2 regions of the Streptomyces sp. NPDC093546 genome follow, and region 2 is predicted to be linked to the other one. Evidence: riboswitches for the same ligand, from Rfam matches in the RefSeq annotation. Region 2 holds a riboswitch; the other holds the start of a gene.
What was found. A riboswitch is a leader RNA that binds a small molecule or an ion and turns the genes downstream of it on or off. The one in region 2 is predicted to bind glycine.
Positions count from the first base shown of each region.

Region 1: linked by a shared signal. The riboswitch ahead of gcvT (glycine cleavage system aminomethyltransferase GcvT) and the one ahead of gcvP (aminomethyl-transferring glycine dehydrogenase) in region 2 are both predicted to bind glycine.

Region 1 covers NZ_JBIWJG010000001.1:389,124-404,944, reverse strand. The annotation lists gene ACIRNI_RS01745 (cysteine desulfurase family protein) at 1-760, opposite strand, end outside; gene ACIRNI_RS01740 (thioesterase family protein) at 829-1,656, opposite strand; gene ACIRNI_RS01735 (trimeric intracellular cation channel family protein) at 1,684-2,364, opposite strand; gene ACIRNI_RS01730 (ABC transporter ATP-binding protein) at 2,399-3,499, opposite strand; gene ACIRNI_RS01725 (ABC transporter ATP-binding protein) at 3,496-4,500, opposite strand; gene ACIRNI_RS01720 (ABC transporter permease) at 4,507-5,460, opposite strand; gene ACIRNI_RS01715 (ABC transporter permease) at 5,462-6,466, opposite strand; gene ACIRNI_RS01710 (ABC transporter substrate-binding protein) at 6,555-8,225, opposite strand; gene ACIRNI_RS01705 (hypothetical protein) at 8,620-9,384, shown strand; gene ACIRNI_RS01700 (enhanced serine sensitivity protein SseB C-terminal domain-containing protein) at 9,441-10,223, opposite strand; gene ACIRNI_RS01695 (enhanced serine sensitivity protein SseB) at 10,257-10,991, opposite strand; gene ACIRNI_RS01690 (AAA family ATPase) at 11,054-11,734, opposite strand; glycine riboswitch at 11,891-11,983, shown strand; gene gcvT (glycine cleavage system aminomethyltransferase GcvT) at 12,127-13,242, shown strand; gene gcvH (glycine cleavage system protein GcvH) at 13,328-13,705, shown strand; gene glyA (serine hydroxymethyltransferase) at 13,718-14,977, shown strand; gene ACIRNI_RS01670 (L-serine ammonia-lyase) at 15,146-15,821, shown strand, end outside.
Region 2 covers NZ_JBIWJG010000012.1:202,750-218,570, reverse strand. The annotation lists gene ACIRNI_RS25070 (DUF881 domain-containing protein) at 1-848, shown strand, start outside; gene ACIRNI_RS25065 (small basic family protein) at 845-1,177, shown strand; gene ACIRNI_RS25060 (DUF881 domain-containing protein) at 1,183-2,100, shown strand; gene ACIRNI_RS25055 (FHA domain-containing protein) at 2,291-3,061, shown strand; gene ACIRNI_RS25050 (MerR family transcriptional regulator) at 3,079-3,831, shown strand; gene ACIRNI_RS25045 (bifunctional nuclease family protein) at 3,896-4,369, shown strand; gene ACIRNI_RS25040 (MerR family transcriptional regulator) at 4,655-5,278, shown strand; gene ACIRNI_RS25035 (DNA polymerase IV) at 5,364-6,788, shown strand; gene ACIRNI_RS25030 (PRC-barrel domain-containing protein) at 6,804-7,211, opposite strand; glycine riboswitch at 7,335-7,434, shown strand; gene gcvP (aminomethyl-transferring glycine dehydrogenase) at 7,614-10,499, shown strand; gene ACIRNI_RS25020 (DUF5999 family protein) at 10,607-10,813, opposite strand; gene ACIRNI_RS25015 (hypothetical protein) at 11,066-11,668, opposite strand; gene ACIRNI_RS25010 (glutamate--cysteine ligase) at 12,174-13,679, shown strand; gene ACIRNI_RS25005 (type II CAAX prenyl endopeptidase Rce1 family protein) at 13,750-14,556, shown strand; gene ACIRNI_RS25000 (PhzF family phenazine biosynthesis protein) at 14,615-15,424, opposite strand; gene ACIRNI_RS24995 (hypothetical protein) at 15,557-15,821, shown strand, end outside.

The DNA of each region.
Region 1 (15,821 bases), on a different contig from region 2:
CGGCCACGGCGAAGGCGGCGACGGCCGGGACGTCGAGGGTGCCGGAGCGGACGTGGCGCTCCTGGCCGCCGCCGTGCAGCACCGGGACGGGGGTGTACTCGCGGCCCAGCAGCAGGGCGCCGATGCCGTACGGTCCGCCGATCTTGTGGCCCGAGACCGTCATGGCGGCTAGCCCCGAGTCGGCGAAGCCGACCGGGACCTGGCCGAAGGCCTGTACGGCGTCGGAGTGCAGGGGGACGCCGAACTCCCGCGCGACGGCGGCCAGTTCGGCGACCGGCATGATGGTGCCGATCTCGTTGTTGGCCCACATCACGGTGGCGAGCGCGACGCTGTCCGGGTCCCGCTCGATGGCCTCGCGCAGCGCGTCCGGGTGGACGCGCCCGTACGCGTCGACGCGCAGGTACTCGACCGTGGCGCCCTCCTGCTCGCCGAGCCAGTGCACGGCGTCCAGGACGGCGTGGTGCTCGACGGGGCTGGCCAGCACCCGCGTGCGGCGCGGGTCGGCGGCCCTGCGGGCCCAGAAGAGGCCCTTGACGGCGAGGTTGTCGGCCTCGGTGCCGCCGGAGGTGAGGACGACCTCGCTGGGGCGTGCCCCCAGCGCCTCGGCGAGGGTCTCGCGGGCCTCCTCGACGGTACGGCGGGCCCGGCGCCCGGCGGAGTGCAGCGAGGACGCGTTGCCGGTGACGGGGAGCTGGGCGGTCATCGCCTCGATCGCCTCCGGGAGCATCGGAGTCGTCGCGGCGTGGTCGAGGTAGGCCATGGTGCCTCGATTCTACGAGGCGGGGGCCGGGTGGCGTCCTCGCCCGCGAGCACCCGGCCGGACGCCGGCTATGACCGGGGCGCGCGGGCGAGTTGGCGGGACTGGGCGACGAGGCGGTCGGCGCTGTCCCAGACCTCGGCGTCCTCCTCCAGGAAGCCGCCGGCGAGGTTGCGCGTGGTGATGGCGACCCGCAGCGGTCCGGGGGCGGGGCGGCAGCGTATGTGGGTGGTGAGTTCGACGGTCGGGGTCCAGCCCTTGAGGCCCAGCTCGAAGGAGGTCGGCGGCAGCGCGTCGACGGTGAGGAGGAGGGACAGCGGGTCCGGGTCGCGGCCGTCGGCGAGGCCGAACCAGCCACGCATCTCGCCCTTGCCGGACGGGGCGCCGAGGGCCCAGCCGAGGGTCGCGGGGTCGAGCTTGATGTCGAGGCGCTCGGTGATCGCGGAGGAGCCCGGGATCTGCGGGGCCGGGCCGTCGGAGGGGCCGAAGCAGTGCTCGCGCGGCGGGATGGCGGGCGGCTTGGCGGTGGTGCGGACGTCGTCGGGGAGGGCGTCGAGGTCGCCGTAGGAGGCGAGGACCCGGATGCGCTCGACCTCGGAGCCGTCGTCCGCGTACTGGAAGAGGGACGCCTGGCCGGTGGAGAGGGTGCGGCCGGTGCGGACGGTCTCGGTGCGGATCACGGCGGGTCCGGGCACCGACGGCGTGAGGTAGTGCGCCGAGATCGTGAACGGGTCGGGGTGCGGCAGGGCGTCCCCGAGAGCGCGTCCGAGCAGGGCGAGGAGGTAGCCGCCGTTGACGGCGTGGATGATCGTCCAGCCGGCGGAGAGCTCGGCGTCGTAGACGCCCGGCTCGCGCAGGGTCACCGCGGTGTCGCGGTCGAACTCGAACTCGCTGTCCATGGCACGGAACCGTACAACAAGTAACTACTAAGCGGTAGCTTTCTGCGGGAGTTCGTCCTCGGAGCGCGCCGAGCGACGGTTCCAGGCCCGGGGCGCACGCCAGTGGAAGCGCAGGGCCAGCAGGCGCAGGACGAACGTGGTGAGGGCGGCGAGGCCACTGGTGAAGGGGTTCAGCACATCGAAGCGGATGCAGAGCGCGACCATGGTGGCGCCGACGATCGCGGGCACGGCGTACAGGTCCCGGTCCCAGCGCAGCAGCGAGGGCACCTCGTTGGCGAGCACGTCGCGCAGCACGCCGCCCCCGACGCCGGTCGCGAGGCCGAGCACGGCGGAGAAGGTCAGACCGAGGCCGTGCTCGTACGCCTTCGTCGTGCCCGACACGCAGAAGAGGCCGAGGCCGGCGGCGTCGAAGACGTTCACCGCGGTCTGGGTGCGCTCCACCTGCGGGTGCAGGAAGAAGACCAGGACCGTGGCGACCAGCGGCATCACGAAGTAACCGAGATCGGTGAACGCGGCGGGCGGTACGGCGCCGATGACGAGGTCCCGGAACAGCCCTCCGCCCAGCGCCGTGACCTCCGCGAGGACGGCGATGCCGAACACGTCGAAGTTCTTGCGTACGGCGAGCAGCGCGCCCGAGATCGCGAAGACGAAGATCCCGACGAGCTCGAGCGCGTGTTGGACGGAGGGCGTGAAGAGTTCCTGGAGCACCGGACAGTTCTACATCGTCCGGTGCTCCCGGCCGTCATACGACCTGGTCCGCCGCCTTCGGATCGGCTTCAGGCTCCGGCTCGGCAGCCACCGCCGCCGTCTCCGTGACCGCCTCGATGCCCGTCGCGCGGGTCCGCTCGACCGTGCCCGCCTCGATCTCGGCCGCGAAGTGGCAGGCCACCTTGTGGCCCCCGCCCGCGTCCCGCAGCTCCGGCCGGTCCGTCGCGCACAGCGTGTCCTGCTTCCACGGGCAGCGCGTGTGGAAGCGGCACCCGGTGGGCGGGTTCGCGGGCGACGGGAGGTCGCCGTGGAGCAGGATCCGCTCGCGGCGGTCCTCGACCTCCGGGTCCGGCACCGGCACCGCCGACATCAGGGCCTTGGTGTACGGGTGCTTCGGCGCGGCGTACAGCGCGTCGCTCGGCGCCTCCTCCACCAGGGAGCCCAGGTACATCACGCCGATGACGTCCGAGATGTGGCGGACCACGGCCAGGTCGTGCGCGATGACCAGGTACGTCAGGCCCAGCTGCTCCTGGAGCTCCTCCAGGAGGTTGACGACCTGCGCCTGGATCGACACGTCGAGCGCGGAGACCGGCTCGTCGCAGATGATCAGGTCCGGTTCGAGGACCAGCGCGCGGGCGATGCCGATGCGCTGGCGCTGGCCTCCGGAGAACTCGTGCGGGTAGCGGGACAGGGCGTTGTCCGGGAGGCCGACCCGCGCGAGGATCGCCTTGATCTTCTCGCGGCGCTCCTCCTGGTTGGCGCCGATCCCGTGCGCGGCCATCCCCTCGGAGAGGATCGACTCGATGTTCTGGCGCGGGTTGAGGCTGCCCAGCGGGTCCTGGAACACCATCTGGAGCCGCCGCCGGAAGCGGCGCATCTCCTCGTCCGGCAGCTTCGCCAGGTCCGTACCGTCGAAGACGGCCTCGCCGTCCGTGACGTCGACCAGGCGCAGCACCGCGCGCCCCAGCGTCGTCTTGCCGCAGCCGGACTCGCCGACGAGCCCGTACGTCTGGCCGGACTCGACGGAGAGGGAGACGTCGTCGACCGCGTACACATGGCCGACCGTGCGGTCGAAGATCATGCCCTTGCGGATGGGGAAGTGGACCTTCAGGTCCTTGAGTTCGAGCAGGCTCATGCCGAGACCTCCGCCGTGGGCAGGACCGGGGGCAGGACCGGGTTGACGCAGCGCACCTGGTGTCCGGCCGCTCGTGGTTCGGTCAGTTCGGGGGTGCCGGTGAGGCACTCCATCGTGTAGTGGTCGCAGCGGGGCGCGAAGGCGCAGCCGTCGGCCCAGGCGATCTTGTCGTTGATGGAGCCGCGGATGGGGTTGAGCGGCTCGCCGCGCGGGGCGTCCAGGCGCGGGATGGAGCCGAGCAGGCCGTGCGCGTACGGGTGGGTGGGGTGCGCGAACAGCTCGCGGCGGCCCGCGGACTCCACCACCTTGCCCGCGTACAGGACGTTGACCTGGTCGCACAGTCCGGCGACGACGCCCAGGTCGTGGGTGATCATCAGCAGGGCGGTGCCCTCCTGGTCCACCAGTTCCTTGAGCAGCTCCAGGATCTGCGCCTGGATGGTGACGTCCAGGGCGGTGGTCGGCTCGTCGGCGATGAGCAGGCGGGGGGCGCACGCCACCGCCATGGCGATGAGCGCGCGCTGGCGCATGCCGCCGGACAGCTGGTGCGGGTACTCCTTGAGGCGCCGGCTCGGGTCCGGGATGCCGACCCGGTCGAGCAGGGACGCGGCCTCCTTGCGGGCGGACTCGCCCTTCAGGCCCCGGTGGCGCTCCAGGATCTCGGTGACCTGGACCCCGATGGGTACCACCGGGTTCAGCGACGACAGCGGGTCCTGGAAGATCATCGCGATCTGGCTGCCGCGCATGTCGCGCAGCTGCTTGGGGCTCATGGTCAGCAGGTCGGCGCCGTCGAAGTCGGCGCGGCCGGTGACCGTGACGCCCTTGCGCGGCAGCAGGCCCATCAGCGCGAGCGAGGTCACGGACTTGCCGCAGCCCGACTCGCCGACCAGGCCGACGACCTGGCCCTGGTCGACGGCGAAGGAGACGCCGTCCACGGCCGTCGAGGGCGTACGGCCGCGCCCGCCGAAGGTGACGGTGAGTTCGTCAACAGAGAGCAGTGGCATGGCAGTTCAGCCTCGCAGCTTCGGGTCGAGGGCTTCGCGCATGGCCTCGCCGAGCAGCGTGAAGCCGAGAGCCGTGATGATGATCCCGATGGCCGGGAAGAACGACATCATGGGCGCGTTGTCGAAGAAGCGGCTCGCCTGCGAGAGCATCACGCCCCACTCGGGGACGGCCGGGTCCGGGTTGCCGAGGCCCAGGTAGGAGAGGGCCGCCGCCTCGATGATCGCGGTGGCGAGGCTGAGGGTCGCCTGCACGATCACGGGGCTCAGGGAGTTCGGCAGGATCTGGGTGACGACGATGCGCCGCTTGCGCACGCCCAGCGCCCGCGCCGCGAGCACGTAGTCCGAACCGCCCTGCGCGAGCATCGAGCCGCGCAGCAGCCGGGCGAAGATCGGCACCTGCACCACACCGACGGCGATCATCACGGTGGTGAGGGACTGGCCCATCACGGCGGCGATGGAGACGGCGAGCAGGAGCGACGGCAGCGACAGCATGATGTCGGTGACGCGCATGACGAAGGTGTCGATCCGGCGTCCCGCCTGACCGCCGAGCGTCGCCGCGGCTCCGGACAGCAGGCCGATGACCGCGCCCACGATCAGGCCGATGAGCATCGAGACGACACCCACCAGCAGGGTCTGCCGGGAGCCGACGAGGAAGCGGGACAGCTGGTCGCGGCCGAGGTGGTCGAGGCCGAACCAGTTCTCGCCCCGCGGTCCGATGAACTTGCCCTGGTTGGGGAAGACTTCGCCGCGCCAGGTCTGCGCGGTGGGGGCGTGCGGGGCCAGCCACGGGCCCAGCACGGCGACGACCACGAAGACCGCGATGATGACGGCGCCGACGAGCGCCATCTTGCTGGACTTCAGGCGGCGGAAGGCCTCACGCCACAGGCTGCCGCCGGCGGTGGCCTCGTTGCGTACGGTGAGCTGCGCGAGGCGCTCGATCTTGTCAGTCTTGGTGCTCACGTCAGTGCACCCGCACTCTCGGGTCAATGAGGCTGTACGCCAGGTCGACCAGCAGGTTGATGAGGACGTACACCATGGCGATGAACATGATGAAACCGACGAGCACGGGGTAGTCGCGGTCGTCGATCGCGGTGCGGATGAAGGAGCCGATACCGCCGAAGGCGAAGACGGACTCGGTGAGGACCGCGCCCGACAGCAGCGATCCGGTCAGCAGACCGATCGCGGTGACCACCGGCAGCAGCGCGTTGCGCAGCACGTGCCGGCCGCGTACGACGCGCTTCTCCAGGCCCTTGGACTCCGCTGTGCGGACGTAGTCCTCGCCGAGGACCTCCAGGACGCTGGCGCGGGTCATGCGGACGATGACCGCCAGCGGGATGGAGGCGAGCGCGATGGCCGGCAGCACCAGGTGGTGGAGGGCGTCCAGGGTAGCGTCGAACTCCCCGGTCAGCAGACCGTCGAGCACGGCGAAGCCGGTGACCGAGGTGGCGTCGAGGCCGGTGGACAGGCGGCCGTAGCTGGGGAAGAGACCCAGGTCGACGGCGAAGACGCCCTTGAGGAGCAGGGCGAGGAAGAACACCGGGATGCAGATGCCGACCAGCGAGCCGGACACCGCCGTGACGTCCAGCCAGCTGCCGCGCCGCCGGGCCGCGAAGTAGCCGAGCGGGATGCCGACGACGACGGCGATGAACATCGCCGCCAGGCTGAGCTCGACCGTGGCCGGGAAGCGCAGGGCGAACTCGTCCCACACCGGCTGGCCGGTCTGGGTGGAGGTTCCGAGGTCGAGCTCGAAGAGCCGCTTGAGGAAGCGCCCGTACTGCACCCAGACCGGCTGGTCGAGGCCCAGGAGCCGGTTGATGCGCGCCACTTCGGCTTCGGTCGCCCGCTCGCCCAGGATCGCTGAGGCGGGTCCGCCGGGCAGCCGGTTCAGCCAGAGGAAGAGCAGAACCGACAGGCCGAGCAGGGTGGGTATGAGCTGTAGCAGTCTTCGTACGACGAGTCGCAGCACCCCGCATGCCCCTTTCTTAACGTGCGTCAGATGCGGGTCCGCCCGGCCACGGACTGCTGTGGCCGGGCGGACCCCGCGTGAGGTGCGATTACTTGAAGGAAGCCTCGGAGAAGTACTCCTGCGTCAGCGGGGAGACCTTCGGAGGGTTGACGTTCTTGCCGAACGCGATGGCGGGCGGCGAGGAGGAGACGGGGAGACCCGGCAGGTACTCCATGATCACCTCGTTGGCCTTCTTGTACGCCTCGACGCGCTTGACCGGGTCCGCCTCCTTCGAGCCGGCGGTCACCGCGTCGAAGACGGTGGTGTCCTTGAAGCCCCACTGCTTGTCGTACTTGGCGAACCAGGTGCCGATGAAGTTGTAGCCGTCGTTGTAGTCACCGGTCCAGCCGAGCATGTGCAGGGCGCAGGCACCGGCCTCGGTGGCGTCCAGGTAGTCGGGGGCCCACTTCAGCGGCTTGGGGGTGACCTTGATGCCGGCCTTCTCCAGGTCGGACTTCATCAGCTCGAAGATGTCCTGGGGAGCGGGCATGTACGGGCGGGTGACCTCGGTCGGGTAGCAGAACTCGAGGCTCAGACCGGACTCGCCCGCGGCCGCGAGGAGCTGCTTGGCCTTGTTGGTGTCGAAGGGGTACTTCTTCACCTTGTCCGAGTAGCCGGCGATCGTCTCCGGCATGAACTGCGTGGCCGTCTTGCCGCCCTCGGGGAGCTGCGTCTTGACGATGTTGTCGCGGTCGATGGCGTGCGCGAGGGCCTGGCGGACCTCGGGCTTCTTCAGCGCCGGGTTCTTCTCCTGGGAGAAGCCGACGTAGAAGAGGTTGAAGACGTCACGGGTGGGGACCTGGAAGCCCGCGTTCTCCAGGGTCTTCACATCGGCCGGGGCGACGAGGTCGTAGCCGTCGATGTCACCGGCCTGGAGCGCCTGGCGGCGGCCGTCCTCGGTGTCGATGGTGCGGAAGACCAGGTTCTTGATCTTGGCCTTCTCGCCCCAGTAGTCGTCGAAGCGCTCAAGGGTGACTTCCTTGTTGCCCTTGTTCCACTTCGTGATCCGGTACGGGCCGGTGCCGGCGACCGTGCCGGCCTCCTGGCTGTACTTCGGGTACGTGATGGCCTCGCCCTTGGCGGTGGCTTCCTGCTTCTCGTACGCCTTGATGGCCTTCGGCGAGTGGATGGCCAGGGCCTGGAGGGAGAAGCCGCCCGGCAGGGTGGCGGAGGGCTCGTTGACCGTGATGACGGCGGTGTTCTCGTCCTTGGCGGCGCAGGACTTGTAGTTGGGCTTCGGGGCTTCCTTGTCCTCGTTCTTGGCGAAGCCGCCGAGGATGCTCTGCCAGTAGTACGAGACCGCGCTGGACTGGTACGTGCCCTTCCAGTTGAACCAGTGGTCGTAGTTCGCGCAGACGGCCGCGGCGTTGAACGCCTCGCCGTCGTGGAACTTCACGCCCTTGCGGAGGTTGAACGTCCACACGGTGCCCGTGGGGTCGCTCGACCACTTCTCGGCCAGCCCGCCGACGAGCTTGGTACCGCCGGACTCGTGCTCCAGCAGCGCCTCGAAGGCCTGCCGGGTCACCCGGAACGTCTCACCGTCGCTCGCCAGGGCGGGGTCCAGGGAGGTGGGGTCACCGGCGCCGGCGAACACGAAGGTGTCCTTGTCACCGGCCTTGTCGTCGCCCTTGCCGCGCTCGCTGGCACAGCCCGTGGCGATCATCCCGACGGCCAGCGCCGCCGTGATCGCCCGGACGGACCGGGACTTGAATATTCGCATGGGTCCCCCCAGGGGTTCCGCCGTGACGGGAGAGATGGTGGTCTTGACCGGCCGAACACTACCCAGGCGTACGTCGGCGGAGAACAGTCCGCATAGCGGTGATACCTACCTGAGACCCGGACACTCGCCAAACCGGTCAGTTACGGGACAAGCGTGCGGGGAGGCGTAACACCCGTGACATGTGGGGCGGTTCAGAGGGCCGCGCCGCCGGCCCCGGAGGCCGGTGGGAAGTGGCGCGATCGCACACCCCCCATCTTGACGAGTCCATGCCACGATTGCCCGGTCTTGCTCGGTGGCCGTTCACGATCCCGCCGCAACGGGCGGCGGGACCGGTCACGAGCAGCAGGGGGAACGTGACGTGTTACGAAGATCGAAAGCCGCCCTCGCACTGGCTGTGACCACGATCGTCATGGCACTCTCCGCGCCCGTCGGACAGGCCCGGCCGAGCGCCCCGGCAGAGCGGGCCACCGTGCGGGCATCCCACGACGACGCCGTCTACGTCGTCCAGCCGCGAGCGGACGGAACCACCTACATCGCGGTGTACGACCCCGCGCCCGGCGTCAGCGCCGACCAGCTGAGGGCCGGCCTGCGGCGGCAGGGCGTCCGCGGTGTGCAGGACGCCGGCAGCCCCGGCGGCAAGGCCGGCATCGGCACCTTCGGCTGCGCACCCTACGTCGGCACCGCCTCCGCCTGGTGCGGGGCCAAATGGGCCTACGGGCCGTTCAACGACCCGCAGGTGTACTTCCTCGACCACACCAGCGACTCCTGGCCGGTGACGGACGCCCGGGTCGACTGGTACCAGGCGCCCGGCATCGACGCGTACTACCGCTGGCATACGGCGGGCTGCCCCGGGGGCGGCCGTCACTGCGTCCACGTGTACAGCGGCAGTTACGGCACCGACTGGTACGGCGTGACCGAGGCGAACACATCCGGCGGCTACTTCGTCGACGGGTCGGTCACCGTCAAGCTCAACGACCAGGTCACCCCGAACACCTACGCGGCCCGGCGCAGCGTCGCCTGCCACGAGATGGGGCACGCGCTCGGCCTGGACCACAACGGCTCGACCAACAGCTGCCTGTCCGTACCCGAGTTCCCGCAGCATCCGTCCTCGGACGACTTCGGCGTGCTGAACCTGCTCTACCCCAAGCCCGGCACCTGACAGCCGGACCCCTCACGCCGCGCCGGACCGGGTCTCACCCGCCCGGCGCGGTTGTGTCAGGAGCCCTGCGGGGGGTAGCCGTAGCCACCGCCCGGGACCATCGGGGCCGTCGCGTGCGCCTCGCGGTCGTAGAAGGGGCGCGCGTTGGCCCGCAGCCACAGGGTGATGGGGTCGTACTCGTCGGACATGGCGACCGTCGAGACGGGCAGCCCCTCCGGCACCGCCACGATCGACTCGCGCATCATCGCGCGGACCGCGTCGACGGAGGCCTGGCTCGTGTCGTACAGGTCGAGCCCGATGGCGAGGTACGGCGAGCCGAGCGCGGGCTGGACCCAGACGCGGCGCAGGGAGCGAACCGCCGGGGTGCGGTGGGCGTTCTGCGTCAGCAGGGCGTAGAACTGCGGGATCTGGATGCCGGGTTCGGAGAGCTTCAGCGGCCCCGCGGGCATCCGGTCGAGGCCCGTGGCGATGCGGCGCAGGTCGGGCCAGGGGATGCCGACGCCGCCGCCGGGGGCGTGCGGGTTGAGCCAGATGCCCCAGCGGTCGGGGTAGAGCGCGCGGGCGATGTCACGGCCGGTGATGACCTCGTGGGCGCGGTTCCAGCCGGAGACGGCGAGCTCCTGGGCGGAGGTGACGCAGGGCGCGTAGCCGAGGCCGTCGACCTCCATGTTGCCGTACTGGGCGTCGGGCGAGCCGGCCTGGCCGTGCCAGAGCAGCATCCAGACCGGGGCCTCGGCGAGGGCCGCGAGCAGCGCCTCGTACGCGTCGTAGCGTCCGGGCGTGACGTTGCTCAGCAGCTGCTCGATCGGCCCGGCCGCCGCGGTGCTCTGCGCGCTCACCCTGGGTCCCCCTCTTCGGTCCACCGCACCAGCTTAGGCCCGCTGGTAGAAGGGCCGTACCTTCTCCAGCATCCAGTCGCCCACCGGGTCCTGCGCGATGTCGAGCAGGACCAGGTTGACCGGCCACGGCACCTGGACGCGGCCGAGCGCCCGGCCGAGGGCGTCCATCGGTACGTTACGGTCCGCGCCCTCCCAGGAGGAGAGCTGGACGCCGACGAAGAGCGTCGGGGCGCCGCCCTCGATGGAGGCGAGGGCGCGGCGGGCGGTGAGGACGGTGCCGGTGGCCTCGAACTCGGCGGCCGCCGCGGAGAGGAAGTCGACCGGGTCCTCCTGCCAGTCGGGCTCGAACAGCCGCACGCGGGCGCCGCTCGCGGGCCCGTCCAGCGGGGTGCGGCCGACGCGGCACAGTTCGGCGACGGCGGGCGGCGGCAGGGGCGCGCCCACGGCGCCGCCGGGGTTGACGGCGATGCCGAGCTGCGGGGGCAGGCCGCGGGCGAACTCGACGGCGGGCGCGACGGTGTACGCCATGTGGGGGCCGACGCACCGCAGGAACTGCTGCTCGGAGCTGAAGACGGGGACGTACGCCTGGCCGTCCAGCTCCAGCGTGGGCAGGTCGAGGTCCGGGCTGTCGGGGCCGCCGCCCTTGGGGAGGGGGATCCACAAGGGGCTGCGGCCCAGGACCTCGACGAGCCGGGCTCCGGCCGCGGGGTTGCCGAGGGAGGCGGCGAGCACCTCTTCGAGCTCATTGGCCGGCCATGCGGTGTCCACTGGTGTCCCCTCGTCCTTCCCACCCGTGCGGCGCGTCTTTCAGGGCACCCTAACCGTCCGGCTCAGCCGAACGTGATACGGGTCAGCGCCGTCGCCGCCGGCCGGTCGAGCAGCACGGCGGAAGCGCAGCCGCCCGGCAGCACGCCCTTCTCGGCGTCCCGCACCAGCCGCCCCACCGCCCTGCGGTGCCGTGCGAAGGCGTATCCGGAGACGCCCCGCCCCCGCTCGCGCTGGCCCTCGCGGGCCGCCTGGGGGGTGACGTCCAGCAGTATCAGGTGCAGGGCGCGCCCGCGCCGCCGGGCCTCGCGGGCCAGCCAGCGCCGGACCCAGGCCTGGGTGCCGCAGTCGTGGACGACGACGCTCGCGCCGGAGCGCAGGGCGCGCCGGAGCCCGGCGTAGTGGGCGACCCGGACGAGGGGGCGATAGACCGCGTACGGCAGGAAGGGCGGCATCCGGTGCTCCCACCGCTCGCGGGCGTCCTGGGAGTCGATGCCGCGCCCGTCGGCGGCGCGGGCGATCAGGGTGGACTTGCCGCTGCCGGGCAGGCCGGAGACGACCACCAGGTCGCCGGCGGCGAAGCCCAGCTCGCGCGGGCAGCGCCCGGCGCGGTCGCGCAGGTCCCGCAGCACGGGCGCGGGCGCGCGGGTGGGCGCGGGCACGGCGACCGCGCCGGCGACCGCGCCGGTCATGGCACCGCTCACCGCACCGGTGGCCGCGCTCGGACCTGTCCGCTGCAACGTCATCGCGTACTCCCCCTGCTCGGGCTCGGCCTTCCCCGACCCTTGCCCAAGAAGTGTAAAGAAAGGGTAATAAGGCACAAGCGATTTGCCGAGGAGACCCCGCGTGCAATGATGTGCGCGCCACCGCACGCAGGTGCGTACAACCGCATACCGGCCGCTTGAATCCGCGCGGGAGAGTCCCGGGTCCCGCCCGGGCGCCGAAGGAGCAAGTTCCTCCCTTGAATCTCTCAGGCCCCGTACCGCGTGGATGAGGCAGATCTGAAAAGCGGGCCGCCGCGGCGGCTCCACCCAAGGTGCAAGCCGAGGGCCGTCCCCGTACGGTCACGGTGAACCTCTCAGGTTCCGATGACAGATGGGGAGGACCGTCTTCGAGCCATGCCCTGGGAGCCACATCCATGAGCACTGCCCCCCGCCTCACCGCCCTCGATGCCGTGCATCGGGCGCTCGGCGCGACCATGACCGACTTCGCCGGCTGGGACATGCCGCTGCGGTACGGCAGCGAGCGCGACGAGCACAACGCCGTCCGCACGAAGGCCGGTCTCTTCGACCTGTCCCACATGGGCGAGATCACCGTCACGGGCCCGCAGGCCGCCGCCCTCCTCGACCACGCGCTCGTCGGCAACATCGGCGGCGTCGGCGTGGGCCGCGCCCGCTACACCATGATCTGCCAGGCGGACGGCGGGATCCTCGACGACCTGATCGTGTACCGGCTCCAGGAGCAGGAGTACATGGTCGTCGCCAACGCCTCCAACGCCCAGGTCGTGCTGGACGCCCTCACCGAGCGGGCCGCCGGCTTCGACGCCGTCGTCCGGGACGACCGGGACGCGTACGCCCTGATCGCGATCCAGGGCCCTCAGTCCCCGGGCATCCTGAAGTCGCTCACCGACGCGGACCTGGACGGGCTGAAGTACTACGCGGGACTGCCGGGCACCGTCGCGGGCGTGCCCGCGCTGATCGCCCGCACCGGCTACACGGGCGAGGACGGCTTCGAGCTGTTCGTGGAGCCGCAGCACGCGGAGAAGCTGTGGCAGGCGCTGACGGAGGCCGGGGCCCCGGCCGGCCTGATCCCCTGCGGTCTGTCCTGCCGCGACACGCTGCGCCTGGAGGCGGGCATGCCGCTGTACGGGCACGAGCTGACGACGGCCCTCACCCCCTTCGACGCGGGGCTCGGCCGGGTGGTCAAGTTCGAGAAGGAGGGCGACTTCGTGGGCCGGGAGGCGCTGGAGGCGGCCGTCGAGCGGGCGCAGATCGCCCCGCCGCGCAAGCTCGTCGGCCTGGTCGCCGAGGGGCGCCGGGTCCCGCGCGCCGGGATGCAGGTGGTCGCCGGGGGCGAGGTCGTCGGCGAGGTCACCTCGGGCGCGCCGTCGCCGACGCTGGGCAAGCCGATCGCCATGGCGTACGTGGACGCCGCGTACGCCGAGCCGGGGACGGCGGGGGTCGGTGTCGACATCCGCGGTACCCATGAGCCGTACGAGGTCGTGGCGCTCCCCTTCTACAAGCGCCAGAAGTGACCCCGGCGCCGGAAGTGACCTCCGGCACCTCACGCACCACTCCCCCGTTCACCAGCACTCCCCCGCGTACAGGAGAATTCCAGTCATGAGCAACCCCCAGCAGCTGCGCTACAGCAAGGAGCACGAGTGGCTGTCGGCCGCCGAGGACGGCGTGTCGACGGTCGGCATCACGGAGCACGCGGCGAACGCGCTCGGTGACGTGGTGTACGTCCAGCTCCCGGCGGTCGGCGACACGGTGACCGCGGGCGAGACCTGCGGTGAGCTGGAGTCGACCAAGTCCGTCAGCGACCTCTACTCCCCGGTGACCGGCGAGGTCGTCGAGGCCAACGAGGACGTCGTGGCCGATCCTTCGCTGGTGAACACCGCACCGTTCGAGGGCGGCTGGCTCTTCAAGGTACGCGTCGCGGAGGAGCCGAAGGACCTGCTCTCCGCCGACGAGTACACCGAGTTCTCCGGCGAGTAAGGACCTTTTCCGATGTCGCTTCTCAACACCCCTCTCCACGAGCTGGACCCGGACGTCGCCGCCGCCGTCGACGCCGAGCTCCACCGCCAGCAGTCCACCCTGGAAATGATCGCCTCGGAGAACTTCGCTCCGGTCGCGGTCATGGAGGCCCAGGGCTCGGTCCTCACCAACAAGTACGCCGAGGGCTACCCCGGCCGCCGCTACTACGGCGGCTGTGAGCACGTCGACGTGGTCGAGCAGATCGCCATCGACCGCATCAAGGCGCTCTTCGGCGCCGAGCACGCCAACGTGCAGCCGCACTCCGGCGCCCAGGCGAACGCCGCGGCGATGTTCGCGCTGCTCAAGCCGGGCGACACGATCATGGGTCTGAACCTCGCGCACGGCGGGCACCTGACCCACGGCATGAAGATCAACTTCTCCGGCAAGCTCTACAACGTGGTCGCGTACCACGTCGACGACAAGACCGGCCAGGTCGACATGGCCGAGGTCGAGCGCCTTGCCAAGGAGCACAAGCCGAAGCTGATCGTCGCCGGCTGGTCCGCCTACCCGCGCCAGCTGGACTTCGCGGCCTTCCGCCGCGTCGCGGACGAGGTCGGCGCGTACCTCATGGTCGACATGGCGCACTTCGCCGGCCTGGTCGCGGCCGGCCTGCACCCCTCGCCGGTGCCGCACGCCCACGTGGTCACGACGACGACGCACAAGACGCTGGGCGGCCCGCGCGGTGGCGTGATCCTGTCGACGGCCGAGCTCGCCAAGAAGATCAACTCCGCGGTCTTCCCCGGCCAGCAGGGCGGTCCGCTGGAGCACGTGATCGCCGCCAAGGCCGTGGCGTTCAAGGTCGCCGCGAGCGAGGAGTTCAAGGAGCGCCAGCAGCGCACCCTGGACGGCGCCCGCATCCTGGCCGAGCGCCTGGTCCAGCCGGACGTCACCGAGCACGGCGTCTCCGTCCTGACCGGCGGTACGGACGTGCACCTGGTCCTGGTCGACCTGCGCAACAGCGAGCTGGACGGCCAGCAGGCCGAGGACCGGCTCCACGAGGTCGGCATCACGGTCAACCGCAACGCCATCCCGAACGACCCGCGGCCCCCGATGGTCACCTCGGGCCTGCGGATCGGCACCCCGGCCCTGGCCACCCGCGGCTTCCAGGCCGAGGACTTCCGCGAGGTCGCCGACATCATCGCCGAGACGCTGAAGCCGGACTACGACGCGGCGGCGCTCAAGGCCCGGGTCACGGCCCTCGCCGAGAAGCACCCGCTTTACCCCGGTCTGTAAACTCTTCACGCGGTACGTAACGTACGCAACAGACTGAACTGCGGGGCACCGCGCACACTGAACAGTGAGTGCGGTGCCCCGTCTCTTGCCCCCGCTCACCGCCCCACCCCTGCGTTGTCCCTGCACCACCCCGGCAGACAGCGTCGTCTTCCCACCAAGGAGTCCCCCGTGGCCATCTCGGTCTTCGACCTGTTCTCGATCGGCATCGGCCCGTCCAGCTCCCACACGGTCGGCCCCATGCGCGCCGCCCGGATGTTCGCCCGCCGGCTGAAGAACGAGGGCCTGCTCGCCCACACCGTCTCGATACGCGCCGAGCTGTACGGCTCGCTGGGCGCCACCGGCCACGGGCACGGCACCCCCAAGGCGGTCCTGCTGGGCCTGGAGGGCAACTCGCCGCGCACGGTCGACGTCGAGACCGCGGACGAGCAGGTGGAGCGGATCAAGAGCGGGGGGCGCATCAGCCTGCTGGGCGTCCACGAGATCGCCTTCGACTTCGACGCCGACCTGGTCCTGCACCGCCGCAAGGCGCTGCCGTACCACGCCAACGGCATGACCCTGTGGGCGTACGACGCCGAGGGCGCGACGCTGCTGGAGAAGACGTACTACTCGGTGGGCGGCGGCTTCGTCGTCGACGAGGACGCGGTGGCGGGCGAGAATCCGATCGTTCCCGACGACACCGTGCTGAAGTACCCCTTCCGCACCGGTGACGAGCTGCTGCGCCTGACCCGCGAGACCGGCCTGTCGATCTCCGCGCTGATGCTGGAGAACGAGAAGGCCTGGCGCACCGAGGACGAGATCCGCGAGGGCCTGCTGGAGATCTGGCGGGTCATGCAGGCGTGCGTGG
Region 2 (15,821 bases):
TGGACCACGCGCTCGACGACGGGTACGCGGAGGCCTCGGCACGCCGCACCGCCGAGGGCGGCGGTTTGCCGCGCACGCTGCGGGCCAAGCTCGGGCTCGCGGCGGGGCTCGTGCTGGCCGCTGCGGTGGTCACGCTCGGCGCCGCGCAGGCGCAGATCTCGGCCCCGGTCGTGGCCAAGGAGCGCGAGGAGCTCATCGACCGGATCGAGTCGGAGACGACCGCGGCCGACAAGCTCGAGGAGCGGATCGAGGCGCTGCGCACCGAGGTGGGGGAGCGCCAGCGCAAGGCGCTGCAGGAGCACGGCGGGGACCAGGGGGAGCTCGTGGCGCTGCTCTCCGGGGCGACGGAGGTACGCGGCCCCGGCGTCAAGCTGGTCGTCGACGACGCCAAGGACACCGAGCAGGGGGGCGACGGGCCGCGTGAGAGCAGTGGCTTCGCGGACACCGGGCGGGTGCGCGACCGTGACATGCAGCGCGTGGTCAACGGGCTGTGGCAGTCGGGCGCGGAGGCGGTCGCGATCAACGGGCAGCGGCTGACCTCCCTGTCGGCGATCCGCGCGGCGGGCGACGCCATACTGGTGGACAACAAACCGCTGGTGCCGCCGTACACGGTGCTGGCGGTGGGGGACGGGAACAAGCTCAGCACCGCGTTCCAGGACAGCCCCGACGGGCAGTACCTGCACGCGCTGCGGGAGAACTTCGGTATCCGTACCAGCATTTCGGGTCAGGGAGAGGTGCGCCTGCCGGCCGCGTCCAGCCTGATCGTACGCACAGCAGAGCCGAGGCCCGCCGGAACCGGCACGGATGCCGGGCGGGGCGCGGCCGACACAGGGAAGGGCACATCTTGATCGCCGTACTGGGCCTCGTCGTGGGAGTCGTGGTCGGCCTGTTCATCCGGCCCGAGGTGCCGGCGGTCGTCGAGCCCTACCTGCCGATCGCCGTCGTGGCGGCGCTCGACGCGGTCTTCGGAGGGCTGCGGGCCATGCTCGACGGGATCTTCGTCGACAAGGTCTTCGTCGTCTCCTTCCTCTCCAACGTCGTCGTGGCGGCGCTGATCGTGTTCCTGGGCGACAAGCTCGGCGTCGGCGCGCAGCTGTCCACGGGCGTGGTCGTGGTGCTGGGCATCCGCATCTTCTCCAACGCCGCCGCCATCCGGCGGCATGTGTTCCGGGCGTGAGGCCGATGAGCGAGAACGAACCGACCCCGCACGAGCAGCCGGAGCCTCGGCGACCGGATCCTCAGCGCCCGGAGCCGAAGACTCCGCAGGCCGAGCCCCGGCGGGCGCTGCCGCCTGAGGCGAGCAGCCCCGAGCCGCCGTCGCCGACGGCCGGGCGGCCGCACGGCGCCGAGTCCGGACCCGGCGGGCCCGCGGAGCCCGAGATGACCGGGCGGCAGCGGCTGGTGGCCGGCCTGTGGCCGCCGCGCGTCACGCGCGCCCAACTCATCGTCGCCGTCCTGCTCTTCGTGCTCGGTCTCGGCCTGGCCATCCAGGTCCGCTCGACCAACGACAACAGCGCCCTGCGCGGGGCACGCCAGGAGGACCTGGTGCGCATCCTCGACGAGCTGGACGACCGGACGCAGCGGCTGGAGGCCGAGAAGGCGCGCCTGGAGGACCAGCGCACCGAGTTGGTGAACAGCTCCGACCAGGCGGAAGAGGCGCGCAAGCAGACCCTGGAGAAGGAGCGTCAGCTGGGCATCCTCGCCGGTACGGTGGCGGCGCAGGGTCCCGGGATCACGCTGACGATCGACGACGGGGCCGGGGCGGTCGAGCCCGACATGCTGCTGGACGCCGTTCAGGAGCTGCGCGCGGCGGGCGCCGAGGCCATCCAGGTCAATGACGCCAGGATCGTCGCCGACACGTACATCTCCGGCGAGGCCGGGGACATCGAGGTGGACGGCCGGAAGATCAGCGCACCGTACCGTTTCAAGGTCATCGGGAAGCCCCAGGACCTGGAGCCCGCGCTGAACATCCCGGGAGGCGTCGTACAGACGCTGGAGAAGGAGCAGGCCACCGCGGCGGTCACCAGGTCGGAGAAGATCGTCGTGGATGCCTTGCGACCGGCGGAGCGGCCTCACTACGCTCGGTCGTCATCGCAGTGAGGCGGGGGTGCATGGGGGCCGCGAGACAAGGGCATGAGGTTGCGGGGGGTCGGCGCATCACCCGCATGGTGCGTGGTGGAAACTGTCCGGAGGATACGGACGTTGTGAGGGTGTCCGGGTCGGCAGGTGTGTTCAGTCAGGGTTCGTCCTGCCCCACGGGCGGGTCTGTTTCGGTCAAGGGGAATCGCCCGTGAAGTTGTTTGCGAAGTTGTTCGGCAAGAGCGCACGCGAGGACGGCAGCAGTGCCAAGCACCGCGCGCCGCGCCATGCCCAGAGTGAGGAGCAGGGCGGCGAGCGCCCGCTGTTCCGCGATGAGGTCGCCGGTCCGGGCGGTGTTCCCGGGGGGCAGGGCGCGTCTGTTGACCCTGCTCGTTCCGGCCGCATAGGTTTCGGGGAACCATCGACCTCGAGTACGGGCGGAGACTCGTCCATGCCGGTTTGTACGAGGTGCGGGCACCGTAACGCCGAGGCGAGCCGGTTCTGCTCCAACTGCGGCGCGCCGCTGCGAGGGGGCGTCCCCGCGGAGCGCGCCTCCGAGACGACGTCGACCATCTCGATTTCGGGCCTGGAGGCGTACGACTCCGAGGCCACCGGTCAGACGCAGCTGCCGTCGCTGTCGCCCGAGGCCCAGGCGGCCGTGGAGGCGCTGCCGCTCGGCTCGGCGCTTCTGGTGGTGCGCCGCGGGCCGAACTCGGGCAGCCGCTTCCTGCTGGACTCCGACCTGACGACGGCCGGCCGCCACCCGCAGAGCGACATCTTCCTCGACGACGTGACGGTGTCGCGGCGTCATGTGGAGTTTCGCAGGTCGCCGGACGGCAGCTTCACGGTCTCGGACGTCGGCAGCCTCAACGGCACGTACGTCAACCGGGAGCGCATCGACTCGGTGCCGCTGTCCAACGGCGACGAGGTGCAGATCGGCAAGTACCGGCTGGTCTTCTACGCGAGCCAGCGGGGCGTGTGACCCGGCAGGGGAGGCGCATGCCGCGACCACCGACGGGCGGTGCCGGACACGGCACCGCCGGGGCGGCCGACCAGCTGGTGAGCATCGGGACGGTGCTCAACCAGCTGCGGGAAGAGTTTCCCGAAGTGACCATCTCCAAGATCCGGTTCCTGGAGGCGGAGGGGCTCGTCGAGCCGCAGCGGACGGCTTCCGGATACCGGAAGTTCAGTCCCGCGGATGTGGAGCGGCTCGCGCGGATCCTGCGCATGCAGCGGGACCACTACCTGCCGCTCAAGGTGATCCGCGAGCACCTCGACGCCCTGGAGCGCGGGGAGCAGGTGCGGCTGCCCGCCCCGGCGCCCGGCGGGCGCCGGGAGTCGCCGGACGGCGACCCCTGGAACTCGGACGCGGACGCGCCCACGGCGGCCAGGGTGGGCCGTGCGGAGCTGCTCGCGGCCGCCGGGGTCGGCGAGGACGAGCTCGCCGAGTGGGAGGCGTACGGGCTGATCACGCCCGTGGCCGACGGCGCGTACGACGCCGAGGCGGTGACCGTCGCCAAGCTCGTCGCGGAGCTGGGCGGTTTTGGTCTGGAACCACGCCACCTGCGGGCCGTGAAGGCCGCCGCCGAGCGTGAGGCCGGGCTGGTCGAGCAGGTCGTCGCGCCGCTGCGCCGGCACCGGAATCCGCAGACCAGAGCCCATGCGGAGGCGACCGCGAAGGAGCTCGCGGCCCTGTGCGTACGGCTGCACGCGGCGCTGCTGCAGACGGCTCTCGGTGTCCGGTTGCACTGACCTCCGAGGAGCCGGGAGGGGCCCCGACTACCCAAACCGGTCCAGCACGTCCTAGGGTTGCAATGTGAACGAGCTCGATGTTGTCGGTGTCCGGGTGGAAATGCCGTCCAACCAGCCGATCGTGCTCCTGCGTGAAGTGGGAGGGGATCGGTACCTCCCCATCTGGATCGGTCCCGGGGAGGCGACGGCGATCGCCTTCGCCCAGCAGGGCATGGCCCCTGCGCGACCGCTCACCCATGACCTCTTCAAGGACGTACTGGAGGCCGTGGGTCAGGAGCTGACCGAAGTCCGGATCACGGACCTGCGGGACGGGGTCTTCTACGCGGAGCTGGTCTTCGCCAGCGGTGTCGAGGTGAGCGCCAGGCCGTCCGACGCCATAGCGCTGGCCCTGCGGACCGGTACGCCCATCTACGGAAGTGACGGGGTGCTGGACGACGCCGGGATCGCGATCCCGGACGAGCAGGAGGACGAGGTGGAGAAGTTCCGCGAGTTCCTCGACCAGATCTCGCCCGAGGACTTCGGCACCAACAGCCAGTGACCCGGCCGTCGGTGGCGTCGGCGCGGTGAACCCGCGGCGGCGTCGGCCGAGCCGGTGTCGGTGATCCGAGTCGATCGAGCGCTGATCGGGCATCGATCGACGTCGACCCGAGGAGGGCCGTAGGGGTCGCCTTCAGCGCATTCCGTGATGTGTTCCCCGACGGGGGACACGGGAAACCACCCTCAGGGTGATTATCACTCGGCGTGCCGAGTGTGGCGATCGTTGACGCACCCCTGGTGACTGCCTACCGTCGAGATGGCAGGTCAAGGACGGAGGGTCGGCGTGATGAGCAGCGGCGACGGTGCGGTTGGGGGTATCCCCGGACGAAGTCTGGGGCAGAGCGGGCCGTATCCGCTTCACGGAAACGCGTCCGTCCATGGGGTCGTTCAGGAGGAGTCGGCGGATTCGGCGACCGATATCATCGGGTACCGGGGGCCGACCGCCTGCGCGGCGGCCGGCATCACGTACCGGCAGCTCGACTACTGGGCCCGTACGGGGCTCGTCGAGCCGAGCGTGCGGCCCGCGTACGGGTCGGGGACGCAGCGGCTCTACAGCTTCCGCGATGTCGTGGTCTTGAAGATCGTCAAGCGGTTCCTGGACACCGGGGTCGCGTTGCAGAACATCCGCACCGCCGTCCAGCATCTGCGTGCCCGGGGCTTTCGGGACCTGGAGCGCATGACGCTGATGAGCGACGGCGCCACGGTGTACGAGTGCTCGTCGCCCGACGAGGTCGTCGATCTGCTCCAGGGCGGCCAGGGTGTCTTCGGGATCGCCGTGGGTGTGGTGTGGCGGGACGTCGAGGCGGCGCTCTCGCAGCTGCACGGGGAGCGCGTCGACACCGGTGAGACGCTCATCGGGCACAATCCGGCCGACGAGCTGGCGCGGCGCAGGCGCGACAGGGCCGTGTGACGGCCGCCCGGCAGTACCCGCGCGGTGGTACGGGATCGCACGTGCGTGCGGGCGATTGTCAGTGGCGTGAGGCAGCATCGGTGATGTGAGAGCCGCGCCGACGATTCTGCATCTGGACATGGATGCCTTCTTCGCCGCCGCCGAGCAGGCGGCGAAGCCGAGCCTGCGCGGAAAGCCCGTGGTGGTGGGCGGCCTCGGGCCGCGGGGGGTCGTCGCCACCGCGTCGTACGAGGCGCGGCGCTTCGGGGTGCACTCGGCGATGCCGATGGCGCAGGCGCGGCGGCTGGCGCCGAACGCCGCGTATCTGGTGCCGCGCTTCACGCTCTACCGGGCCGTGAGCGACCAGGTCATGGAGCTGCTGCGGCGGCTGTCGCCGCTGGTGGAGCCGCTGAGCCTGGACGAGGCGTTCGTCGACCTGGAGGCGGGCGGCACGGCTCACGACGCGGCGACGGCGCGGGCGACCGGGGAGCGCCTGCGCGCGGACATCCGGGCGGTCACGGGACTGACGGGCTCCGTCGGCCTCGCGGGCTCCAAGATGCTGGCGAAGATCGCGTCGGAGCAGGCGAAGCCCGACGGACTGGTGCTCATAGAGCCCGGGACCGAGCGCGAGCTGCTCGGGCCGATGTCGGTGCGGATCCTGCCGGGGGTCGGCCCCGCCACCGGCGAGCACCTGCGCCGGGCCGGGATGACGACCGTGGCCGATCTGGCGGAGGCGGGCGAGGACGAGCTCGTACGGCTGCTGGGGAGGGCCCACGGGGCGTCGCTGTACCGGATGGCGCTGGGGCACGACGACCGGCCCGTGGTCGCCGAGCGGGACGCCAAGTCCGTCTCCGTGGAGGACACCTTCGACGTGGACCTGCACGACCGTGTACGGGTGCGCCTGGAGGTGGAGCGCCTGGCCGACCGGTGCGTTCGGCGGCTGCGCGGGGCCGGGCGGTCGGGGCGGACGGTGGTGCTGAAGGTACGCCGGTACGACTTCTCTACGCTGACCCGATCCGAGACCCTGCGGGGGCCGACGGACGACCTCGCGGTGGTCCGGGAGGCGGCGGCCCGGCTGCTGGAGTCGGTGGACACCACGGGTGGCGTGCGGCTCCTTGGGGTGGGGGTGACGGGGCTGGCGGACTACACCCAGGAGGACCTGTTCGCCCAGGCGGCGATGGCGGAGGCGTCGGCCGGGCCCCAGGCCGGCACGGTCCCGGAGCCGCAGGAGCCGGCTGCCGGGGCCGGCGAGGCCGGTGTGGCGGGCGCGGCCGCTGGGACGGGGGCCGCGGAGGACGCCGACGGCGGCGGGGAGCGCAGGTGGCTGGCCGGGCAGGACGTCCGGCACGAGGAGTACGGGCCGGGGTGGGTGCAGGGCAGCGGGGTGGGGCGCGTGACCGTGCGGTTCGAGGAGCCCGGCTCGCCGCCGGGCCGGGTGCGGACCTTCCGGACCGACGACCCGGCGCTGGAGCCGTCGGACCCGCTGCCGCTGGTCGCGCGGGAGCAGGCGGAGCGGGCGCCGTCGCCCTGACGGGCGGGCGGCGCGTCAGCCGTCGCGGCCCGCGAGATCGCCGAGCCCCGGGTCGGGGTCCGGGTCCGGGTCCGTCTTCGGGTTCCGGTTCGGGTCGGGTGGGGGAGGGGACGGGAGTTCCAGGCCGTAGTGGTGGTAGAGCTGGAGCTCCTGCTCGGGGGAGAGGTGGCGGCCGACGCCGAAGTCGGGGGCGTCCTTGATCAGGGCGCGGTCGTACGGGACGTGGAGACCGTCGTCGGTGAAGTCGCTGGGGGCCAGGGGGACGAAGGCGTCGCGGCCGAAGAGGCCGGTGCGGACGGCGGCCCACTCGGGCACGCCCGTCGCGTCGTCCAGGTACACCTCGTCGATGGTGCCGATCTTGTGGCCGTTGCGGTCGTAGGCCTTGCGGCCGATCAGGCTCCGCGGATCGATATCGGTCTGCACGGTCCCTCCAACTGGTCGCAACCGCTCGCAACTGCACTACACCACTACGAAAGTGCACATCCGTGACGTCGGCCACTCGAGGGATCGGGCCTGGACCTCGCTGGTAGGCTGGCAGGCGGCTGTTGACCCCATGCGGGAGAGTCCTCTGGAGAATCCTTTCGGAGGCGCCGAAGGAGCAAATCCTCCCCGGAATCTCTCAGGCACCCGGTACCGCATGGACGAGGTCACTCTGGAAAGCAGGGCGGGCGTCGGACGGCATCCGCTCTCACCGACGGTGAAAGCCGGGCGGCCCCCAGTGGCGCCCGGTGAAGCTCTCAGGTTGAGATGACAGAGGGGGAGGCCGTCCGGGCACCCGCGCCATGGTGCCCCTCGCAGGTCGTGACGACCAGGAGGCCTCCGTAGATGACCGCCAACCGTACTCCGCTCTCCGAGCTTGAGCAGGGCATCCCCTTCGAGCAGCGGCACATCGGCCCCGACGCCGAGGCCCGCGCCAAGATGCTCGCGCAGGTCGGCTACGGCTCGCTCGACGAGCTCACCGCCGCCGCCGTGCCGGATGTGATCAAGACCGCCGAGGCGCTCGGGCTGCCGGCGGCGCGCACCGAGGCCGAGGTCCTCGCCGAGCTGCGCTCGCTCGCCGACCGCAACCAGGTGCTGGCCCCGATGATCGGGCTCGGCTACTACGGCACCTTCACGCCCCCGGTCATCCTGCGCAACGTCATGGAGAACCCGGCCTGGTACACGGCGTACACGCCCTACCAGCCGGAGATCTCGCAGGGCCGCCTGGAGGCGCTGCTCAACTTCCAGACCATGGTCGCCGACCTGACCGGCCTGCCGACCTCCGGCGCCTCGCTGCTCGACGAGGGCACCGCCGCCGCCGAGGCCATGGCGCTGGCCCGCCGCGTCGGCAAGGTCAAGGGCGGGGTCTTCCTCATCGACGCCGACGCCCTGCCGCAGACCATCGCCGTCATCGAGACCCGCGCGGAGCCGACCGGCGTCGAGGTCGTCGTCGCCGACCTCAGCGAGGGCATCCCGGCCGAGGTCGCCGAGCGCGGCGTCTTCGGCGTGCTGATCCAGTACCCGGGCGCGTCCGGTGCCGTACGGGACATCAAGCCGGTCATCGACCGGGCCCACGAGCTCGGCGCCATCGTCACCGTCGCCGCCGACCTGCTCGCGCTGACGCTGCTCACCTCGCCCGGCGAGCTGGGCGCCGACATCGCCGTCGGCACCACCCAGCGGTTCGGCGTGCCCATGGGCTTCGGCGGTCCGCACGCCGGCTACATGGCCGTGCGCGACACCTTCGCCCGCTCCCTGCCGGGCCGGCTCGTCGGCGTCTCCGTCGACGCCGACGGCAACAAGGCGTACCGCCTGGCGCTCCAGACCCGTGAGCAGCACATCCGCCGCGAGAAGGCCACCAGCAACATCTGTACCGCGCAGGTGCTGCTCGCCGTCATGGCCGGCATGTACGCCGTCTACCACGGTCCCGACGGGCTGAAGCAGATCGCGCAGCGCGTGCACCGCTACGCGGCGATCCTCGCCGAGGGGCTGCGCGCCGGCGGCGTCGAGGTCGTCCACGGCAGCTTCTTCGACACCGTGACCGTCCGGGTGCCGGGCAAGGCCGCCGAGGCCGTCGCCGCCGCCCGCGAGAACGGCGTCAACCTGCGCCTCGTCGACGCCGACCACGTCTCGGTCGCCTGCGACGAGACCACCGGCCGCGCGCAGCTCGCCGCCGTGTGGGAGGCCTTCGGCGTACGCGGCGACATCGAGGCGCTGGACGCCGAGACCGCGGAGGCGCTGCCCGAGGCGCGCTTGCGTTCGGACGCGTACCTGACCCACCCGGTCTTCCACGCGCACCGCTCGGAAACCGCGATGCTGCGCTACCTGCGCAAGCTCGCCGACCGCGACTACGCGCTGGACCGGGGCATGATCCCGCTCGGCTCCTGCACGATGAAGCTGAACGCCACCACCGAGATGGAGCCGGTGACCTGGCCGGAGTTCGGTCAGATGCACCCCTTCGCGCCGGCCGACCAGGCGCAGGGCTACCTCACCCTCATCCGTGAGCTGGAGGAGCGCCTCGCCGAGGTCACCGGCTACGACAAGGTGTCGATCCAGCCCAACGCCGGTTCGCAGGGCGAACTCGCCGGTCTGCTCGCGGTGCGCGCGTACCACCGCGCCAACGGCGACACGCAGCGCACCGTCTGCCTGATCCCCTCGTCCGCGCACGGCACCAACGCCGCCAGCGCCGTGATGGCCGGGATGAAGGTCGTGGTCGTCAAGACCGCCGACGACGGCGAGATCGACGTCGAGGACCTGCGCGCCAAGATCGAGCAGTACCGCGACGAGCTCTCCGTCCTGATGATCACCTACCCCTCCACGCACGGCGTCTTCGAGGAGCACGTCGCCGACATCTGCGCCCAGGTGCACGAGGCGGGCGGCCAGGTGTACGTGGACGGCGCCAACCTCAACGCGCTGGTGGGCCTCGCGAAGCCGGGCGAGTTCGGCGGCGACGTGTCGCACCTGAACCTGCACAAGACCTTCTGCATCCCGCACGGCGGCGGCGGCCCCGGCGTCGGCCCGGTCGGCGTCCGCGCCCACCTCGCCCCGTACCTGCCGAACCACCCGCTCCAGCCGGGCGCCGGCCCCGAGACGGGCGTCGGCCCGATCTCCGCCGCCCCGTGGGGCTCGGCCGGCATCCTGCCGATCTCCTGGGCGTACGTCCGGCTCATGGGCGGCGAGGGCCTCAAGCGCGCCACGCAGGTCGCGGTGCTCGCGGCCAACTACATCGCCAAGCGCCTGGAGCCGCACTACCCCGTGCTGTACACCGGCCCGGCCGGGCTCGTCGCGCACGAGTGCATCGTCGACCTGCGCCCGATCTCCAAGGCGACCGGGGTCAGCGTCGACGACATCGCCAAGCGCCTGATCGACTACGGCTTCCACGCGCCGACCATGTCGTTCCCGGTCGCCGGCACGCTGATGATCGAGCCGACCGAGAGCGAGGACCTGACCGAGCTCGACCGGTTCTGCGACACGATGATCGCGATCCGCGGCGAGATCGAGAAGGTCGCCTCGGGCCAGTGGCCCGCCGAGGACAACCCGCTGCGCAACGCCCCGCACACCGCGGCCGCGCTGGGTGGCGAGTGGTCGCACGCGTACAGCCGTGAGGAGGCGGTCTTCCCGGCCGGGGTGTCCGCCGCGGACAAGTACTGGCCGCCGGTGCGCCGGATCGACGGCGCGTTCGGTGACCGCAACCTGGTCTGCTCCTGCCCGCCGCTGGACGAGTACGACAACTGACGGTCGGAGACGGACTGACGGTCGGAAACGGTCGACGGTCGGGACGGCCATGACGAAGGGCCGGTACGGAGTGATCCGTACCGGCCCTTCGCCGTGCGCCGGCCGGTTCAGGCGGCCGTCATGACGTGTGAGGTGCCGAGCGGTCGGTGCGGCGCGATGATCTGGCCGTCCGGCAGCAGTTCACCGGTGTCCTCGAAGAGGAGGACGCCGTTGCACAGCAGGCTCCAGCCCTGTTCCGGGTGGTGCGCCACCAGGCGGGCCGCCTCCCGGTCGGCGGATTCGGCGGTCGGGCAGGGTGGCTGGTGCTGGCACATGGATGGGTTCTTTCGCTGCGGTGTGGTGTCTGTCCTGCGGCTCGATGCGGTGTTCATGGCCGCCCCCCGTTGTGTCGGTCGATCCGGTCCCAGTGTTGCCCCACGGGCGTCCGTCCGCAGGGATTTCGCAGCAGCTCTTCCTACTGCCTAAGGACGTATCACCCGTGCGGATGGTTCAACTCAAACCCCCTGTCCCTTCGGGTGGTTCGGGGTGGCCCCAGTGGGCTAGCCCGTACGGGCCACCCCGTCGCGTCACGCGGTTGACTCCAGCAGCGGCGGCGGTCCGAGGCGGAGCGTCAGGACCGGCAGCAGGTCCGCGACCCGGTACGGGAGGTGGGCGGCGATCCCGGGCGGCGCGGGCGCCAGCGGCACCAGCAGGTCCGTCGGGGCGGGGCTGCCGGTGGCCGGGTCGGCGTCCGGGTCGCCGTGCAGCCACAGCGTGAGCATGTACAGCTCCGGCACGGACAGCAGCCGGGGCTGGTAGTGCGTCGTCATCGTCTCGGCCTGGTGCAGGGCGCGCTCGGTCGAGGCGAGGTAGGGCCCCTCGAAGAAGTGCGAGAAGGCCCACCCGTCCGGGGTGAGCCTGGTGTCCGCGGCGGCGACGGGGCGGTCGCCGCCGCGGATCAGGAACCGCCAGCCGGTCAGGCGCGTGCGCGGTGCGCCGGCGGGCGGAACGATCTGGTCGCGTACGTCGAGCACGTCCAACTCGTGGACGGGAAGCGGCAGTTCGGGGCTCAGCGGTCCCTGGACGGACCGCAGGGCAGGGGTGTGCGCCTCACGGACGGCGGCGGAGCCGAGGGCCATGAGGACACTGCGAAGGGCGGGCGCGGGTGCCTGGGAGACATGGAGCGGCATGGTTGGGTCGCCTCTCACTCAAGAGACAGGTGATGCGGGGGAGGTGCGGACGGCGCTGTCGGCGGCGGGGTCAGAGGGCGGGTCCATAAGGGGGCCGTCGGGCCATGGCCGGGCGCCGACTCTCTGCCTCGTCCGCGGAGTTTATACGACGCGTGTTCACGTGATGTTTCCGCTAGCTGTCGCCGATATTGCAAACAAGCCCGGATCGGGACTTTGTTTTGCGGAGTTCCTGTAGATTTCCCGTGAACCCCACGGCTGCGGCCTGCACCGCCGCTCAGTGCGCGGTCGGCCGAATCTCGCCGGTGATTATCATCGGAAGTCAGCGGGACTTGCCCGTGGTAACCACGCGCTGCGGCTTGCCCCCGGAATGTGCCGGACGGTCTTCCTAACCAGCCTACCCGCCACGCGGTTCCGGCGGGGGCGTTACAGATCAGTCCGGCTGGGCATTATCGTCCGTGATGCGGGCGGCCGACGCCGCGCGCCACCCACGAGGAGGGACGCTTCGATGGGGGAGAAGGTCGTGGCGGGCGCGTTCGACCTGTCCGATCGGCAGAGGTACCGCCACAAGCTCCAGCAGTGTCTCAAGGCCCTTGAGCGACTCCTCGCCGAGAAGAGGTTCGACCGCCCCAAGAATCTGATGGGGCTGGAGATCGAGCTGAATCTGGCGGGCTCGGACGGCCTGCCGCGGATGATGAATGCCGAGGTGCTGGAGCGCATCGCGAGCCGGGATTTCCAGACGGAACTCGGAATGTTCAACCTGGAAGTGAATATCGCTCCGCACCGGCTCGGCGGCCGTGTTCTCGATCAGCTCGCCGAGGAGCTGCGCACCGGCCTCGGGTACGCGCACCGCAAGGCCAAGGAGGTCGACGCCGGGATCGTGATGATCGGGATTCTGCCCACGCTCGCCGAGGGTGATCTCGTCTCCGGGAACCTGTCGGACGTCGACCGGTACATGCTGCTCAACGACCAGATCGTCGCCGCGCGGGGCGAGGATTTCACGCTCGACATCGAGGGCGTCGAGCACCTCAGCTCCACCGCCACCTCCATCACACCCGAGGCCGCCTGCACCTCCGTACAGCTGCACCTCCAGGTCACTCCCGCGCGGTTCCCGGACGTGTGGAACGCGGCGCAGGCCATCGCCGCCGTCCAGATCGTGGTCGGCGCCAACGCGCCGTTCCTCTTCGGGCGCGAGCTGTGGCGCGAGTCCCGGCCGCCGCTGTTCACGCAGGCCACCGACACCCGGCCGCCCGAGCTCCAGGCCCAGGGCGTACGGCCGCGCACGTGGTTCGGCGAGCGGTGGGTCTCCTCGGCGTACGAGCTCTTCGAGGAGAACGTGCGGTACTTCCCCGCCCTGCTGCCGATCTGCGACGACGAGGAGCCGCTGCGGGTCCTCGACCAGGGCGGCGTACCGTCCCTCCAGGAGCTCGTCCTGCACAACGGCACGGTCTACCGCTGGAACCGGCCGGTGTACGGAGTGGTCGACGGCGTACCGCACCTGCGCGTGGAGAACCGGGTGCTGCCGGCCGGGCCGACCGTCGACGACGTACTGGCCAACGCGGCCTTCTACTACGGGCTTGTACGGGCCCTGGCGGAGGAGCCCCGGCCGGTGTGGCGGCGGATGCCGTTCACCGACGCGGCCGACAACTTCGACACCGCGTGCCGGTACGGCATCGACGCCGAGCTGCGCTGGCCCCGGCCCGGGCGTGGCGGCGGGAGCACGACCGTCCCGGCGGTGAAGCTCGTACGGGACGAGCTGCTGCCGCTCGCGGCGGCGGGCCTCGACGCGTGGGGCATCGAACGGGCCGACCGCGACCGCTACCTGGGGATCATCGAGGAGCGGTGCAAGCGGCGGGTGAACGGCGCGTCCTGGCAGGTGGAAACGTTTCATCGGGCCCTGGCCGCGGGCCTGGGGCGCGACGCCGCGCTGGCCGCCACCACGCGCCGCTACTGCGAGCTGATGCGGGAGGGCGAGCCCGTGCACACCTGGCCGGTGGGGTTCCCGGCGCCGTAGGGAAAGCTGTGCCCGTAGGGCAAGCTGTGCCCGTAGGCGTGGAGCCGGGACGGGTGAAGTGGAGACAGGTGTGCAGGCAGAGGCGGGGCGTGTGGCCGAGTCGGTTCCCGACGGGGGTTCGGGTTCCTCCCGAAGGATCTTCCGCTCCGAGCTGCTGCTCGTGCTGGCCCTCTCGCTCGGCGCCAGCGCGGTCGCCTCACTCATCAGCTTCGTCGGGGCGCTGACGAAGCCCGGCGGCCTGAAGGACCAGGCGGCCCACCTCAACACCTCGGCGGCGCCCGGGCGGCCGTGGCTCGACCTCGCCTGGCAGCTGTTCGGCATCGCGACGGCGCTGGTGCCGGTCCTGCTCGTGGCGCACCTGCTGCTCAGGGAGGGCGCCGGTCTGCGGACCATCGGCTTCGACCGCCGCAGGCCGTGGAGCGACCTGGGCCGCGGGGCGCTGGTCGCGGCGGGCATCGGCAGCGCCGGGCTGGCCTTCTACCTGGTGGCGCGGGCGGCCGGGTTCAACTTGACCGTGGTGCCCGAGTCGCTGCCCGCGGTGTGGTGGAAGTACCCGGTCCTGATCCTGTCGGCGGTGCAGAACTCCGTGGTGGAGGAGGTCATCGTCGTCGGGTATCTGCTGCGCCGGCTCGGGCAGTCCGGCTGGACGCCGGTGGCGGCGCTGGTGGCGAGTGCGGTGCTGCGCGGTTCGTACCACCTGTACCAGGGCATCGGCGGATTCATCGGCAACATGGTGATGGGCGCGGTCTTCGTGGTGCTGTACCGGCGGTGGGGGCGGGTCGGCCCGCTGGTGGTGGCGCACGCGCTGCTCGACATCGTGGCGTTCGTCGGGTACGCCCTGCTGAAGGGGCAGGTGGGGTGGTTGCCCGTCGAGTGACGGACCCCTGGTGGTGAGGGGGCGTACGGCGATGCCGCCGCACGCCCCCTTCGTCGTCTCAGGCGAGCAGGTCGCCCTCGACGACCGTCACCGCCTTGCCCGTCAGCAGCGTCCGCGCGCCGCGCAGCGCGGTGCGGACCAGCCCGGTGCGGGCGCCGCCCTGCAAGCCGGTCAGCTCGTCGCGGCCCAGGCGCTCCGACCAGAACGGCGCGAGCGCGGTGTGCGCGCTGCCGGTCACCGGGTCCTCGTCGATGCCGACCGCCGGGAAGAAGCAGCGGGAGACGAAGTCGTAGCCGCGTGCCGGCTCGGCGGCGGCGGCCGTGGCGATGACGCCCCGGTCGGACAGGCCCGCCAGCGCCGGGAGGTCCGGCGCCAGGGAGCGTACGGCCTCCTCGTCCGCCAGCTCCACCAGCAGGTCGCCGATGTGCGCGGCCGTGTCGTGTACGGAGACGACGTCGGCGCCGAGCGCCTTCGCGAGCCCGTCGGGCGCGGGCACCGGCGTCAGGCTGGAGGTCGGGAAGTCCATCGTGACCGTGCCGTCCTCCGCGGCCGTCGCCGCCAGGATGCCGCAGCGCGCGGCGAAGCGGACGGTGCCGGTCGCGTGGCCGGTGGTGTGCAGGACGTGCGCGGTGGCGAGGGTCGCGTGGCCGCACATGTCCACTTCGGCGACCGGGGTGAACCAGCGCAGCGCCCAGTCGGCATCGCCGCCGGGCGGGAGCGGGTGGGCGAAGGCGGTCTCGGAGAGGTTGAGCTCGGCGGCCACCTTCTGGAGCCAGTGGTCGTCCGGGAAGGCGTCGAGGAGGAGTACCGCTGCCGGGTTGCCGGCGAAGGGGCGGTCGGTGAAGGCGTCGACGATTCGAATCCGCATGGGGCCGACGGTAGGGGCGCGATGAGGCGGAGAGCCACGGCCAATTCGAGCTCGCTGGACTGGCCTCGGCGAGGAGACGCTCGCGATCGCGGCTGTCCGGTCTGCGAGAACCCGCTGTTAGATTCGTCCGTCATGCGATCACGTGAGTACGACCTCGACTTCCGCGACCAGGCCGGACGGCTGCGCGCCTGGGGTATCGGTCTGTTGGTCGTCGCGGCGCTCCAGTGGGCATGGTGTGCCCTGTTGCTGCTGACGCCGTACGAGGTCGACAGGGTGCCTGACGACCATTACCCCGCGGAGTGCGAGTCACGGTTGTTGACCGACCGTGGTACGGCCAACGACGGTCTGCGCAGGGAAGACTGGTGTGCGAACGAACGCGACTGGCCGGAAGCCCTGG